3 regions of the Asaia spathodeae NBRC 105894 genome follow, and region 1 is predicted to be linked to each of the others. Evidence: riboswitches for the same ligand, from Rfam matches in the RefSeq annotation. Region 1 holds a riboswitch; each other region holds the start of a gene.
What was found. Region 1 has a riboswitch for cobalamin ahead of AA105894_RS11525 (TonB-dependent receptor). Riboswitches for the same ligand answer to the same signal wherever they lie in the genome.

Region 1 (4,051 bases):
TGCCCGTTCTGATTGTAGTTCTGGCGGTCGAGCGAGAGCCAGTCATAGCGAAATCCGCCAACCAGACGCAGAGTGCGGGTCAGTGAAAGCGTGTCTTCCAGAAAGAGCCCGGCATCGATCAGGGTGGTTGGCGATTTGCGGTAAGGATACTCCCCGGCGAAATTGCCCAATGCGCCGCCTTCCGGGTCAGTCAGCGAGACACTGTCGGCATAGCTGGCGTCGGGAAAACCACGATTGCGGATGAAGCGCAGATAATAGGCGTCTCCTCCAATCACCAGACGGTTCTTCAACCCGAAAAACGTGGAGTCAAAGCGGGCGTCAATCGTATCACCGATCTGATGCTGGTTCTGATAGACATAGAACCGGTCACGCCCGATCCGCCCCGGCTCGATTGGGGCATTACTGGCATCGACTGCGCCTTCGCTACCTATATAGCTGTAGGTCTCGGCATTGTCCCACCGCCGTTTGGCATAGGAGAAATAGGCCTTGTCATGCAGGGTGAGCCGGTCGTTCACGATCCAGTTCAGATGCAGGGTCGGCGTGGCATTGACCGAACTTGCTCGCGGGTTGGCAACATTGTAATTGCGCCAGAGCGAGGCCTTGCTGACAACCAGCCCGCTCGATGAATGCAGAAGACCCTTGGCTTGATCCTGAACGGCAGAGCCCGGCACCAGAGGGGCGCCGTAATAGGTGGAAAGCTCATCTGTCAGATAATCCATACCCAGTCGGGCCGAGAAATTCTGTGACGGATGCCAGAGCAGGGTCGTCGTCCAGTCATTGCTATGCGGATCAGCGCCCTTGACGTAGCCATCTGACGAGGTGCGGCTGAAATCACTGCGTATGGCCAGTGTCGGTGACAGCGGGATCGACCCGCCAATGCCTGCATTCCAGGTATTGAAGCTGCCATAGGAAACCAGCGTGTCCAGATGCGCATGATCCGGGTCGGGGCTGCGTGTGCGCATATCGACCGTGCCACCCACAGCGCCTTGTCCGTAAAGAACGGAAGACGGACCCTTGAGGACCTCAACTGCCTCGAGATTGAAGGCGTTCAGCGGCCGGTTCACCATGGTGGTGGGGCCGAAATAGAACCCGTCGCGCAGGATCAGGATCTGATTACCACTGAACCCGCGCATCATGAGCTGTGCCGGGTTGCCCGGTGACCCGCCAGAAGTGACGCCCGGTGCAAAATCGGCAGCCTGTTCGGCCTGGGCGTAACCGCGCTGCGAGATGATCTTCTGGTCGATCACCGCAATCGAAGCCGGGTTATGCTGCAGGCTCAGGCCGAGCCTGCCACCGATGGCAGGCCGGGCATTGAGCCCTGTGCTTTGCCCGTGGGCGGTAATGTATTCATCATTCGCTCCCTGATCCTGCGCGACGGCCTGAGGGAGGGAGAGCAGGGGAAGCCCTGCGAGAAGAAGCGATCTGAAGGGGCGCAGAGGGCGCATGGTGGCGGATCTATCCGGTCTGTTCACGTCACTACGATGGGCAGATTTGCACCCGCCACTTCCGGGACACCCCGCCCATCAGTTCTCGTCCGTGACCATGGATGATGGCAGGTCTCCTGACTTGTGCGTCACCAAGCAACAACATGCCTTCCCGGGGGGATAAACCCAGTGGCCGGGCCGCAAGGGCCCTTGTCAGTGCTCTCTTCACCTACAGTTGCGGGGGCAGTCATGGCATCGCACCATGTTCCCTTTTCATCCCGGCGAGCGGGAACCATCGCGCGCGACCCTACTGCCCGCGCACGCCCTGTCAATCAGACGCGAGGCTTATGCAGGTCTCTTGTAACGCTCGCGTATCCCAAATGACACGCGCCTCTTTTCAGCTCGGGCTTGTCGGGCTTGTGGCCATATGGGGATCAGAATGGGACGGTGATCCGTTTTCGACATGTCCGGCCAGTGCGAGCAGGACCGTGCCCGCCTGGTCTTTCAACTCCAGGTGATACCAGTTTTGGCTGGGGCCCAGATCGACAATCTCGACGCGTTGCGTATCGGGCTTGAGCGGACGCTCTTCACTCCTGCCGTTATACAGATTGCTCAGGACCGTCTCTTTGCTGGACGGCTTCGATACCGAGAAGACGAGCCGCAAGCTGTTGTCTCCTTCCTCCTGCAGCAGGGCCACGCCGCTTGCAGGACGATGAAGGCGGTAGAAACCGTTTGGTCCGTAGATTTCGACCAAACCCTCAGGCGCGCAGGCGAATAGGCTGATCGTGCCAGCGGGCACCGTCAGATGTTGGCTTGCCATGCCCGTCTGGCGAATACGGAAAACGACACCCTGTCTGCCGGTATTACTGAAGGTGAGTTTTGTCGGATCATCGGCATGGGTGGTGACAGCAAAGCGATAGGGCAGGGCGCGGCTCGGCCTCTGTCCGGCTTCCTGCATCGGCAGGCTGCCCTGCGACGGCACGAGCGGCGGCGGATGCGCGCAGGAAAGACGCGTCTGTGGCAGATAGTCGTCGGTATTGGGAAGCTTCGCCGACCATTCAGCGTCGGGTTTCGAGAAATCGAAGACGGAGGTCAGATCGCCACAGACAGATCGCCGCCAGGGGGTGATGGTGGGGCATGCGACGCCAAAACGCTTTTCGAGAAATTGCAGGATCGAGGTGTGGTCGAATACCTGCGAATTGACCCATCCCCCCTTTGTCCAGGGAGAGATGATCAACGCAGGCACGCGAGGCCCGAGACCGACAGGCTCGCCATGATAGCTCTCGCCTGCGGATGAAACAGTGGTGCTGCCTTGCCCCGCAAGCGCAGGGACAGGCGGTGGCACATGGTCGAAAAAGCCGTCATTCTCGTCGTAGTTCAGAATGAAGACTGTCTTGGCCCAGGTCTCGGGGTGACGAACGAAAATATCGATGAGTTTCGAGATCAGATGCTCGCCAAAGCCGGGAGGGGCTTCGGGATGTTCCGACAGGGCAGCTGGCGGAACGATCCATGAGACCTGCGGCAGGGTGCCTCCTGCAACATCATGCTCGAAAGCATCCAGCAGGTAACGCCCTTCAAGCTCGTGCATGTTTTCCTTGTTCGAGCCGGGGGCGATGGCGCGGGCGTTCAGGTAGCGCCAGTCCTTGCGGTCGAGATTGCGGAACTGGCGGAACGAGGCGAGGGGGTTGTCGCCGAAATTGTCGTATTCCTGATAGAATTTCCAGGTAACACCGGCCTCCTGCAGTCGTTCAGGGTAGGTCGTCCAGTCGAAAGGCGTGAATTTCGGGTTGTCATGGGCCATGTCGGCAGACCAGTTGCCGTCATCGACATTCTCGACTGCCTGCTTGCCCGCTGAACCGACAGCGAGCCCGTTCGTGCCGGTGAAGAAATAGAGACGATTTGGATTGGTCGGCCCGAAGATCGAGGCGTGATAGGCGTCGCAGATCGTGAAGGCATCCGCCAGGGCATAGTAATAGGGGATTTCCTTGCGGGTGAAATACCCCATGGTCATGGGTGTCTTGTGCGGTACCCAGCTATCCCACTCATTCCATGCTGCCTGCGTGCCTTTCCAGCTATGGTCGAGGCTTTTCAGGCAGGCGGCAGAGGTATGCACCGTGTCGAACAGGAAGGGCCAGATAGCGCGGCCCTTCTCGTCTTTCTGGGCAAAGACGGAACTGCCATCAGCCTGGCGTTCTGCCCGCGGGTCACCAAAACCGCGCACACCGCGCAGCGTGCCGAAATAATGGTCGAATGCCCGGTTTTCCTGCATCAGGATAACAACGTGCTTGACGTCCTTGATCGTGCCGGTTTCCCGGTTGGCTGGAATGGCCAGAGCCTGTTTCAGGTTTTCAGGCAGCATGGCCCCAGCGAGGGCGGCAGCACCGAGATTGAGAAAATGCCGTCGGCTGGGTTTCATGCTGGCTGATCCGTCTCTCAGTTGAAGTGCTTGCGGATGGTGAAGAATACCATGCGCGGGGCCGCGGCCTGAAGGGTCTGGAACGTGCCCGAAGGGTCGGAATTGATAAAGCCGTTGCTGCCCACCGTCGCGACATAGCGCTTGTCGAACAGGTTCGAGACGTTGATCTGGGTATCAAGCCCGCGCAGCCAGAAATTATGGCTCTTGAAGC
Region 2 (4,051 bases), on a different contig from region 1:
AGGAGACGCGGCTTGGGGCTGTCGGCATTGACCGAGATCGTATGAATGATCGAGGCGCCGCTTTTCATATGGGCGACAGCATGGCGTGTGAGGCGGAAGGTCGCACCGATATTGGTGGCGAAAGTGTTATCCCATTCGTCTTCGGAGATATCTTCCAAGGCGAGGCGCTCGACCTGAAAGGCAGCGTTGTTGACGAGGACATCAATGCGCCCAAAGGCAGCAACGGTCTCGTCCACGACGGTCTTGCAGATTTCGCGTGATTTCAGATCGCCGGGGAGCAGAAGCGCCTTGCGGCCTGCCTTTTCGATCCAGCGCGCCGTCTCTTTTGCGTCTTTTTCTTCTTCGGCAAGGAAGGAGAGGGCGATATCGGCGCCTTCGCGGGCAAAGCCGATGGCGACAGCACGACCGATACCGGAATCGGCACCCGTGATAAGGGCAATCTTGCCCGTCAGACGTCCGGAACCCTCATAGCTGTTTTCGCCATGATCAGGCAGCGGGGTCATGGCCTCGGTCTGACCGGGGATACGGTCCTGGAGAGGGGTGTCGAAAGGGGGCTTGGGGAAAGTCGTCATGATGAACACCTTCGTGCGGGAGAAGGAAAAAAGCGCGGCCCGCGGCCTGCTTGTGTTCATCGCGAAAACGTGAGGTTTAGTTCCGTGGCAAAGGATATCAGGGGTGAAAACCCCTGATATCCGGATCATCAATCAGGCTGAGCGGATCAGTTTGTGATTGACGAATTCCTCGATCCCGTTCGAAGAAAGCTCACGGCCATAGCCGGAATTCTTGACACCACCGAAGGGCAGCTCGGGAGCGGTGCCGGTCGGCTCGTTGATGAACACCATGCCGGTTTCGATGCGCTCGGCCAGCTTGCGGCCACGCTCGACATCGCTGGTATGGATCGAGCCACCCAGACCGTAGGGCGAGTCATTTGCCAGTGCGATGGCGGCATCATCGTCAGCCACGGGGTAGACGATGGCAGCCGGACCGAAGATCTCTTCGTAGAAGATCGGGTTATCCTTGGTAACGCCGGTCAGCAGAGCTGCCTGCATGAAGAAGCCTTCGCGGTCGAGCTGCTTACCGCCCACGACCAGCTTGGCACCGTTGGAGACGGCCTTTTCGACCTGGCTCAGGGCCAGCTTCATGGCGTTTTCGCTGCTCATCGGCCCGTGGGTCACGCCCTGTTCCAGCGGGTCGCCATAGCGGAATTCGGCGATGGCATCGGAGAGACGACGGACGAATTCGTCGGCAAGCGATTCATGCACGATCATGCGCTTGGCTGCTGTGCATACCTGACCGTTATTGGACATGCGACCCGCAACAGCGTTGGGGATCACCTCATCCAGATTGGCGTCTTCGAGCACGATGAACGGATCGGAACCGCCAAGCTCAAGCGTGGTCTTCTTGAGCGCCTTGCCCGCCTGGGCGGCGACCGCGCTGCCCGCGCGCTCGCTCCCTGTCAGGGCAACACCGCGCACTTCGGGGCGGGCGATCAGCTCTTCAGACACATCGTTGTCGATGAAGAGATTGGTCCATGCACCCTTGGGGGCCCCGGCTTCGAGGAACAGGGCCTCGAAGGCGAGCGCACATTGCGGCACGCCGGGTGCGTGCTTGGCCAGCACGACATTGCCTGCCATCAGGTTCGGGCCAGCAACGCGTGCGAGCTGGTAGTAGGGGAAGTTCCAGGGCTCCACGCAGTAGATGACACCCAGAGACTGGCTCAGCACGGTGGCACGTCCCTTGGCGACCTCAATCTCGCGCGGAGCGAGGAATTTCTCAGCGTTCTCGGCGTAGTAGCGCAGGATTTTTGCAGAAAGCTCGGTTTCCGCGATGGATTCCGGCAATACCTTGCCCATTTCGATGGCGATGAGGCGTGCGTATTTTTCCTTGTTCTGCTCAAGGATTTCCGCAGCCTTCAGCACAATGGCCTTGCGCTCGTCAAAGCTGCGATGGCGCCAGTCGCTGTTATAGAACTCGTGGGCAGCCTCGAGTTTCTCGAAGGCCTGGGCCTTGGTGTGAAGCTCGAATTCGCGCTCGGTCTTGCCGGTTGCCGGGTTGATTGTCCGATAAAGGCTCATCGTAATAGCTCCTTTCTTGGGGACCCCCGGCCTCACGGTCGGGTGATCTGCATGGTTTCAGAAAGGCCGAGCCGCGGGATGGTTGCGTGATTTTTTGTGCGAAAAATTCTGTCAACGAAGGCAGGGGCATGGCGATGCAGCGCAGAAAACAGCGCATCAGACAGGGGAATTGGCTTGGCTTTCAGGGCTGTGAGTGGTTACTTCCGTCTCTGTCGAAGGTCTCGCGCAAGCGAGTGAAAAGGGAATGCCGAACGGGCCGGCAGATCCGCTCAGGATCGGGCTTGCGGCGGCAGCTGTCCCCGCAACTGTGAGCGGCGAGTTCCTGCTCGGGCCACTGGAAGCGTGCTTCCGGGAAGGCGCAGGATATGACGACCCGCGAGCCAGGAGACCTGCCTTCGTCTTTGCTGCCGTGGCAGCCGGACGGGACGATCCGGCAGCTGGAGACGAGGTTTTGTTCAATCACGCGTTCGCAAGCCCCTTGCGCCACAGGACAGGGATGACGCGCTCATGACGATGGTGAGCGGGGAGATAAACCCGCCTGAGAAAAGCCTGCGCCTGCGTATCTCGATCCTTGGCCTGTGTCTGATACTGGCCAATCTGGGCTTGTGGATCTGGAGTTTCCTGCTGCTGCGTGACAGGCCTCTTCTGCTGGGCAATGCCTTGCTGGCTTATGGTTTTGGCCTGCGTCATGCAGTCGATGCCGATCATATCGCGTCAATCGACAACGTAACGCGCAAATTCATCCAGATGGGGCGTCAGCCACTTCTGACCGGGTTCTGGTTTGCCATCGGTCATTCTCTTATCGTTGTGCTGGCGGCGTTGGGAACGGCATTGCTGTCTCAGGCGATGCAGGATCGTTTTGGCGCCTGGCGTGATATCGGCAGCGTGACCGGCACGCTGATTTCAGCCGGTTTTCTGTTTGCCTTGGCGATAACGAATTTCATCGTGCTGCGTGGCGCCTGGCGTGCCTGGCGTCATGTGAAGTCTGGCGGTGCGGTTGAGGAAATTGATATCGATGCGCTGCTGGCCAAGGGGGGAGTGCTGGCCCGTCTGCTGACGCCGCTTTTCAGGCTCGTTTCCAGAAGTTGGCATATGGTGCTGCTTGGCTTCCTGTTCGGTCTGGGCTTCGATACGGCGACGGAGGTGTCCCTGCTCGGCCTGTCTGCCTCTCAGGCCAGTCATGGCGTCTCGATTGCGACCATCATGATCTTCCCGGCGCTTTTTGCAGCTGGCATGGCCCTGATCGATACGGCTGATGGCGTGCTGATGCTCGGGGCCTATCGCTGGGCGTTTGTCGATCCACTGCGCAAGCTGCGCTACAATATCATCATCACCCTGATCTCGGTCATTGTGGCTGTCGGGATCGGCAGCATCGAAACGCTGAAACTGCTGGGAGACAAGATCGGCTTCGAAGGGCGTTTCTGGCAGCTCGTTTCACTGGTGAGTGACAGTTTCAACCAGATCGGCTTTATCGTGATCGGCCTCTTCGTGCTGGCCTGGATGGCCTCGCTGATCTTTTATCGCGTCGACAGGCGTCGCCGGGGATAAAGCCCGAACCGCCCCATCGACACATGAGTTTGCCTTGCGGCGGCGTCAGAAACTGGCGCCGATACGCATCTGGAAGCTGCGCCCTATCAGGGCTTCATAGTAACGGGTGAGGTTGTAGATGCCGGAATCTTTCGGCAGGGCATCGGTGATATTGTTGATCACGAAATTCGTTGAAAGGTTTTTCGTGATTTCGTAGCCGAGCGAGAGATTGAACTGGGCAAAGGCCGGGCGCTTATTGGCCTCGTAACGTGTGGAGGGCACCTGAAGCATGAAAAGGCTCGGCCCGTACCACATCGTCTGCCATTGCGCCGTGAGCGCGCCGCGCTGCCAGGTGGTGTTGAGCGTGAAATTATCCTTGGGCGACGCCGTGCTTCCCGCCAGCAGATAGGTGGTGGAGAGGTAACGCTGCTGGCTTTTGAGGTAATGAA
Region 3 (4,051 bases), on a different contig from region 1:
GCGGCAGGGCCTCGGCAATGGCGCCATCATCCGGCGCCAGCCCGGCAAGGCTGGCCATAAGGGTCAGGGCGCATCGCAGATTGCGGGCGCCCCCCTCACGAAACAGTCCGTCGAGACGCTCCCATTGCGCAGTATCGACGTTCGACAGGGCTTTCAGCGCGGGGTTGGGCGTGGCCTCTCCCGTTATGAACGCCAGAGGAATGGACCGTGCACGACAAAGGGCGCGCAGTTCATCCACACCATAACGCCAGTATTCGGTGCCCCCCAGAAGACGCACCACCACGCAGCGTGTCCGGGAAATGGTCTGTTCAAGATAGAGATCGACCGACATCGGGTGGCGCAGGCGAGACAATGTGGCCACGCGCAGGCTGGGGTCCTGCGCGCCATGCACAGCACTCAGCCCAAGCAGGTCACTTTCGGAAAAAGACAGCAGAACGAGATCGGCGGGCTCATGACCGAGATCCTCGGCCATGGCCTGCCCGTCCAGATCATGCGTTTCCCGAAAGAGAAGATGCATGGCTCAGCCAGCGTCGAAGCTGTTCTGTACAGCAACCGGATCGAGCCCATGCAACCCGATCACGACCAGCCTGCCCTCGCCCTGCGCAGCATTGCCCCATGGTTCGAAGGCATGGCGGATGCGACTGCCGACTGCCTGCACACCCAGACGCAGCGATTTCCCGGCGATGGGCGCATAGCCCTTCATGCGCAGCACATCATGCGTCAGCGCCACATGCTCGAGGCGGGCAATGAAACGCTCGACAGTTTCCTGCTCCCTGATGGGCAGAACAAAGCTCGTGAAATCGTCATGCTCGTGTTCGTCAGCGCCATCATGATGGGACGGGCGTGCAGCCAGATCATCTTCGGCAGCGGCAGAAAGGCCGAGCAGCACGGCGGGATCGACCTGACCTTCACGGGCGCGGATCACACGCACGCGGCGCTTGCGACCAGCGAGAGCAGCCTCCACGCTGGCAAGTGCCGCCTCATCGAGAAGATCGGTCTTGTTCAGCACGACCAGATCGGCGGAATCGAGCTGATCCTCATAGACTTCCTCAAGCGGATTGTCGTGATCGAGTGACTCGTCTTCCTCGCGCTGCTTCGCCACGGCCTCAGGGTCATCGGCAAAACGTCCTGCGGCAACCGCCGGACCATCGACAACGGTAATGACACCATCGACCGTCATGCGCGTGCGCACGCTCGGCCAGCCGAACGCCTTGAGCAGAGGCTTGGGCAAGGCAAGGCCCGATGTCTCGATCACGATATGCTCTGGCGGCTGCGGCCGATCGAGCAGCGCCTCCATGGTCGGGATGAAATCATCCGCCACGGTGCAGCAAAGGCAGCCATTGGTGAGTTCGACGATATCTTCTTCCGGGCAGTTCGGAATGCTGCATCCACGCAGGGTCTCGCCATCAATGCCAAGCGAGCCGAATTCGTTGACGACGATGGCGATGCGACGACCATTGGACTGCGCGATCAGATGGCGCAGCAGCGTGGTCTTTCCGGCGCCAAGAAAGCCGGTGATGATGGTGACAGGAATCTTGCTCATGAGACGCTTTCCGGAACGGCATGTTGTGGGGCAGGAGCAGCAGGATTCTGGGCAGGAAAACGCCCCAGAATGATATCGCGCAGCGAATCAGGGCGTCTGGAGGGCATGACCGTGCCTGATGCCGAGCGACCATAGGCCTGCGCATAGACAAGCAGGTCTGGCGCGAGTTCAGGACTCAGCTGACCAAGCAGCCATGACCATTTTCCCGGCATGGAGAGGGTCGCGGTGCAGCCCTGCCGGCAGGCAGCGAGACAGCGCACGCTCTCGACCGCGACCAGAGCAGGATCTGCCAGTTCGGTCAGGGCATCATGCAGGGCCTGCCCGCCTGAGGCGCAGGTCTGACAGACATGAAAAACGGGTTTGGGCTGCGCGTTCATGACAATCCGGGCTTTTTGCTCATCCCCGCAACAGGGGCCGAAAACAAGGCGCAGTGATGATTGCCGGCGCATGCACCGACCTGACGCATTCGACAAAATGCAATCCGTCACGATCCGGGCACCCCGCCGGTCCATGAAATCAGCGAAATGACGGCAGGTCTCCTGGCTTGTGATGCCGGTCTCCCGAAATCCCTGCCCCCTTCCCGGAAGAGCTCCAGTGGGATCGTGGCAGGGGTTTGACATCACCTACAGTTGCGGGGGCAGCGCGGGACTGGGGCATCTCTGCCCGGACCCGCTTCCCTTTTCACCCCTTGCGAGGCACCGTCACGCCTGTCCTAGCAGGTTTCGAACGCGCCATGCAAAGCACGAGGCCCTGCCGGTCGATGCATTATTTCCATCTTGAAACATCATGTCTGCTCCCGACATCATGGCGGTCTGGCTCCATGATACGAACGAGGGATGACCCCCATGCCGCATCTTCTCGTTGTCGATGACGATCAGGATATCCTGACGCTATTGACCAGCTTTCTGCGCAAGCACCAGTACCGCGTCTCGACGGCGGAAGATGGTGAGGCCATGTTCGCCCTGCTGGAGGCCCAGCCGGTCGATCTCGTGATTCTCGATATCATGCTGCGCAACGAAGACGGGTTCAGCCTCTGCCAGCGCCTGCGGACAACATCGCGCCTGCCGGTCATCATGCTGTCGGCGATGGCTGACCATACCGATCGCGTGGTGGGGCTCGAAATCGGTGCTGATGACTATCTGACCAAGCCTTTCGACCAGCGCGAGCTGCTGGCCCGCGTCAAGGCCGTGCTGCGGCGCACCGTGGACCCGGTTGCCCCCAGCTCTCCATCGACGCGACCGGTCCTGTGCTTCGGGGGGTGGCAGCTTGATGTGGCCCGCCGTGAGTTGCGGTCGAGCGAAAACGCACTCGTCATGCTGTCAGGCGGCGAGTTCGACCTGCTGCTTTCCTTTGCCGAGCATCCCCAGCGTGTGCTGACACGCGACCAGCTGATGGACATGGCGCGCGGCCCCGATCATGCCGCCTTTGACCGCAGTATCGATGTTCAGGTCAGCCGGTTACGCCACAAGCTCGAGACCGATCCGAAAAATCCGAGCCTCATTCGCACCGTGCGCAATGGCGGCTACATGTTTGCCACGACGGTCAGACGCGCATGAGCCGAACCCTGTTTCTGGACGACACGATCACGCGTCGTCTGATCGTGACCGTGGCGCTGGCTGCCGGGGTCACCCTGCTGTTGATTGAACTCTTCTTCCTGTTTGGCGGCCGCTGGACCAAACCGGATATCCAGGAGACCGGGCTCCCCGCCCAGGTAGCCACCGTCATCCGCATGACCCAGGCTGCCCCTGCCGCGTCACGACAGGCCCTGACACAGGCTGCGGCGACCGACCAGCTGCGTTTTGGCTGGTATCCCTCCGGCTCGGCCATTGCCACGGCTTTGCTGCATGGACAGTACCGACCCGCCGAGATCGAACAGGGCTGGGATTTTCTCAAACCCTATCTGGCGCACCGGCCAGAGAGGCTTGCCGTCTTTCAGGAAGACAATCCGGTCTCGCAATTGCCCGGCATGCCTTATGATCGCTCGGTTTTTCACGAGTCCTATTTTGCGGCACTGCAATGCGACGACGGAAGCTGGATCCTGTGTATCGCGCTGCAGCGTTTCTGGGGTCTCTATGCCTTTGAACGTTTCTGTCTCGAAGCCGTGCTGCTGACGCTGTGGATCATCGCTGTTTCCGCCATCGCTTCGCGCCAGCTCTCACGCCCGATCGAACATCTGGCCTATGGCGTGCGCAATCTGGGTGCACAGCCCCGCCTGATGCCGCTCAGTGAAGAAGGCCCACGTGAAATCCGGCTGGTGGTGGAAACGATCAACGCAATGCAGGCGCAGATACGCAAATTCGTTACCGACCGCACCACCATGCTCGCAGCCATTTCCCATGATCTGCGGACCCCGCTCACCCGTATCCGGCTGCGCGGTGAATTCATCGACGATACGGACCAGCAGAGGCTGCTGTTTCGCGATGTCGATGAAATGCAGGCCATGATCGACGGCGCCTTGTCCTTCTTCCGTGACGATGCTTCACGCGAGGAAAACACGATGTTCGATCT

Region 2: it holds a riboswitch for cobalamin, as region 1 does, so the genes downstream of both, AA105894_RS01835 (HoxN/HupN/NixA family nickel/cobalt transporter) here and AA105894_RS11525 (TonB-dependent receptor) in region 1, are expected to answer to the same signal.
Region 3: it holds a riboswitch for cobalamin, as region 1 does, so the genes downstream of both, AA105894_RS13890 (DUF1636 domain-containing protein) here and AA105894_RS11525 (TonB-dependent receptor) in region 1, are expected to answer to the same signal.

Annotation. Positions count from the first base shown of each region.
Region 1 is NZ_BAPY01000038.1:38,223-42,273, reverse strand. It holds gene AA105894_RS11525 (TonB-dependent receptor) at 1-1,445, opposite strand, end outside; cobalamin riboswitch at 1,535-1,736, opposite strand; gene AA105894_RS11520 (phosphocholine-specific phospholipase C) at 1,822-3,840, opposite strand; gene AA105894_RS11515 (TonB-dependent receptor) at 3,858-4,051, opposite strand, start outside.
Region 2 is NZ_BAPY01000002.1:45,742-49,792, reverse strand. It holds gene AA105894_RS01845 (SDR family oxidoreductase) at 1-572, opposite strand, end outside; gene AA105894_RS01840 (NAD-dependent succinate-semialdehyde dehydrogenase) at 705-2,075, opposite strand; cobalamin riboswitch at 2,275-2,486, shown strand; gene AA105894_RS01835 (HoxN/HupN/NixA family nickel/cobalt transporter) at 2,583-3,623, shown strand; gene AA105894_RS01830 (TonB-dependent receptor) at 3,669-4,051, opposite strand, start outside.
Region 3 is NZ_BAPY01000072.1:19,611-23,661, reverse strand. It holds gene cobN (cobaltochelatase subunit CobN) at 1-517, opposite strand, end outside; gene cobW (cobalamin biosynthesis protein CobW) at 521-1,543, opposite strand; gene AA105894_RS13890 (DUF1636 domain-containing protein) at 1,540-1,920, opposite strand; cobalamin riboswitch at 2,056-2,261, opposite strand; gene AA105894_RS13885 (response regulator) at 2,380-3,099, shown strand; gene AA105894_RS13880 (ATP-binding protein) at 3,096-4,051, shown strand, end outside.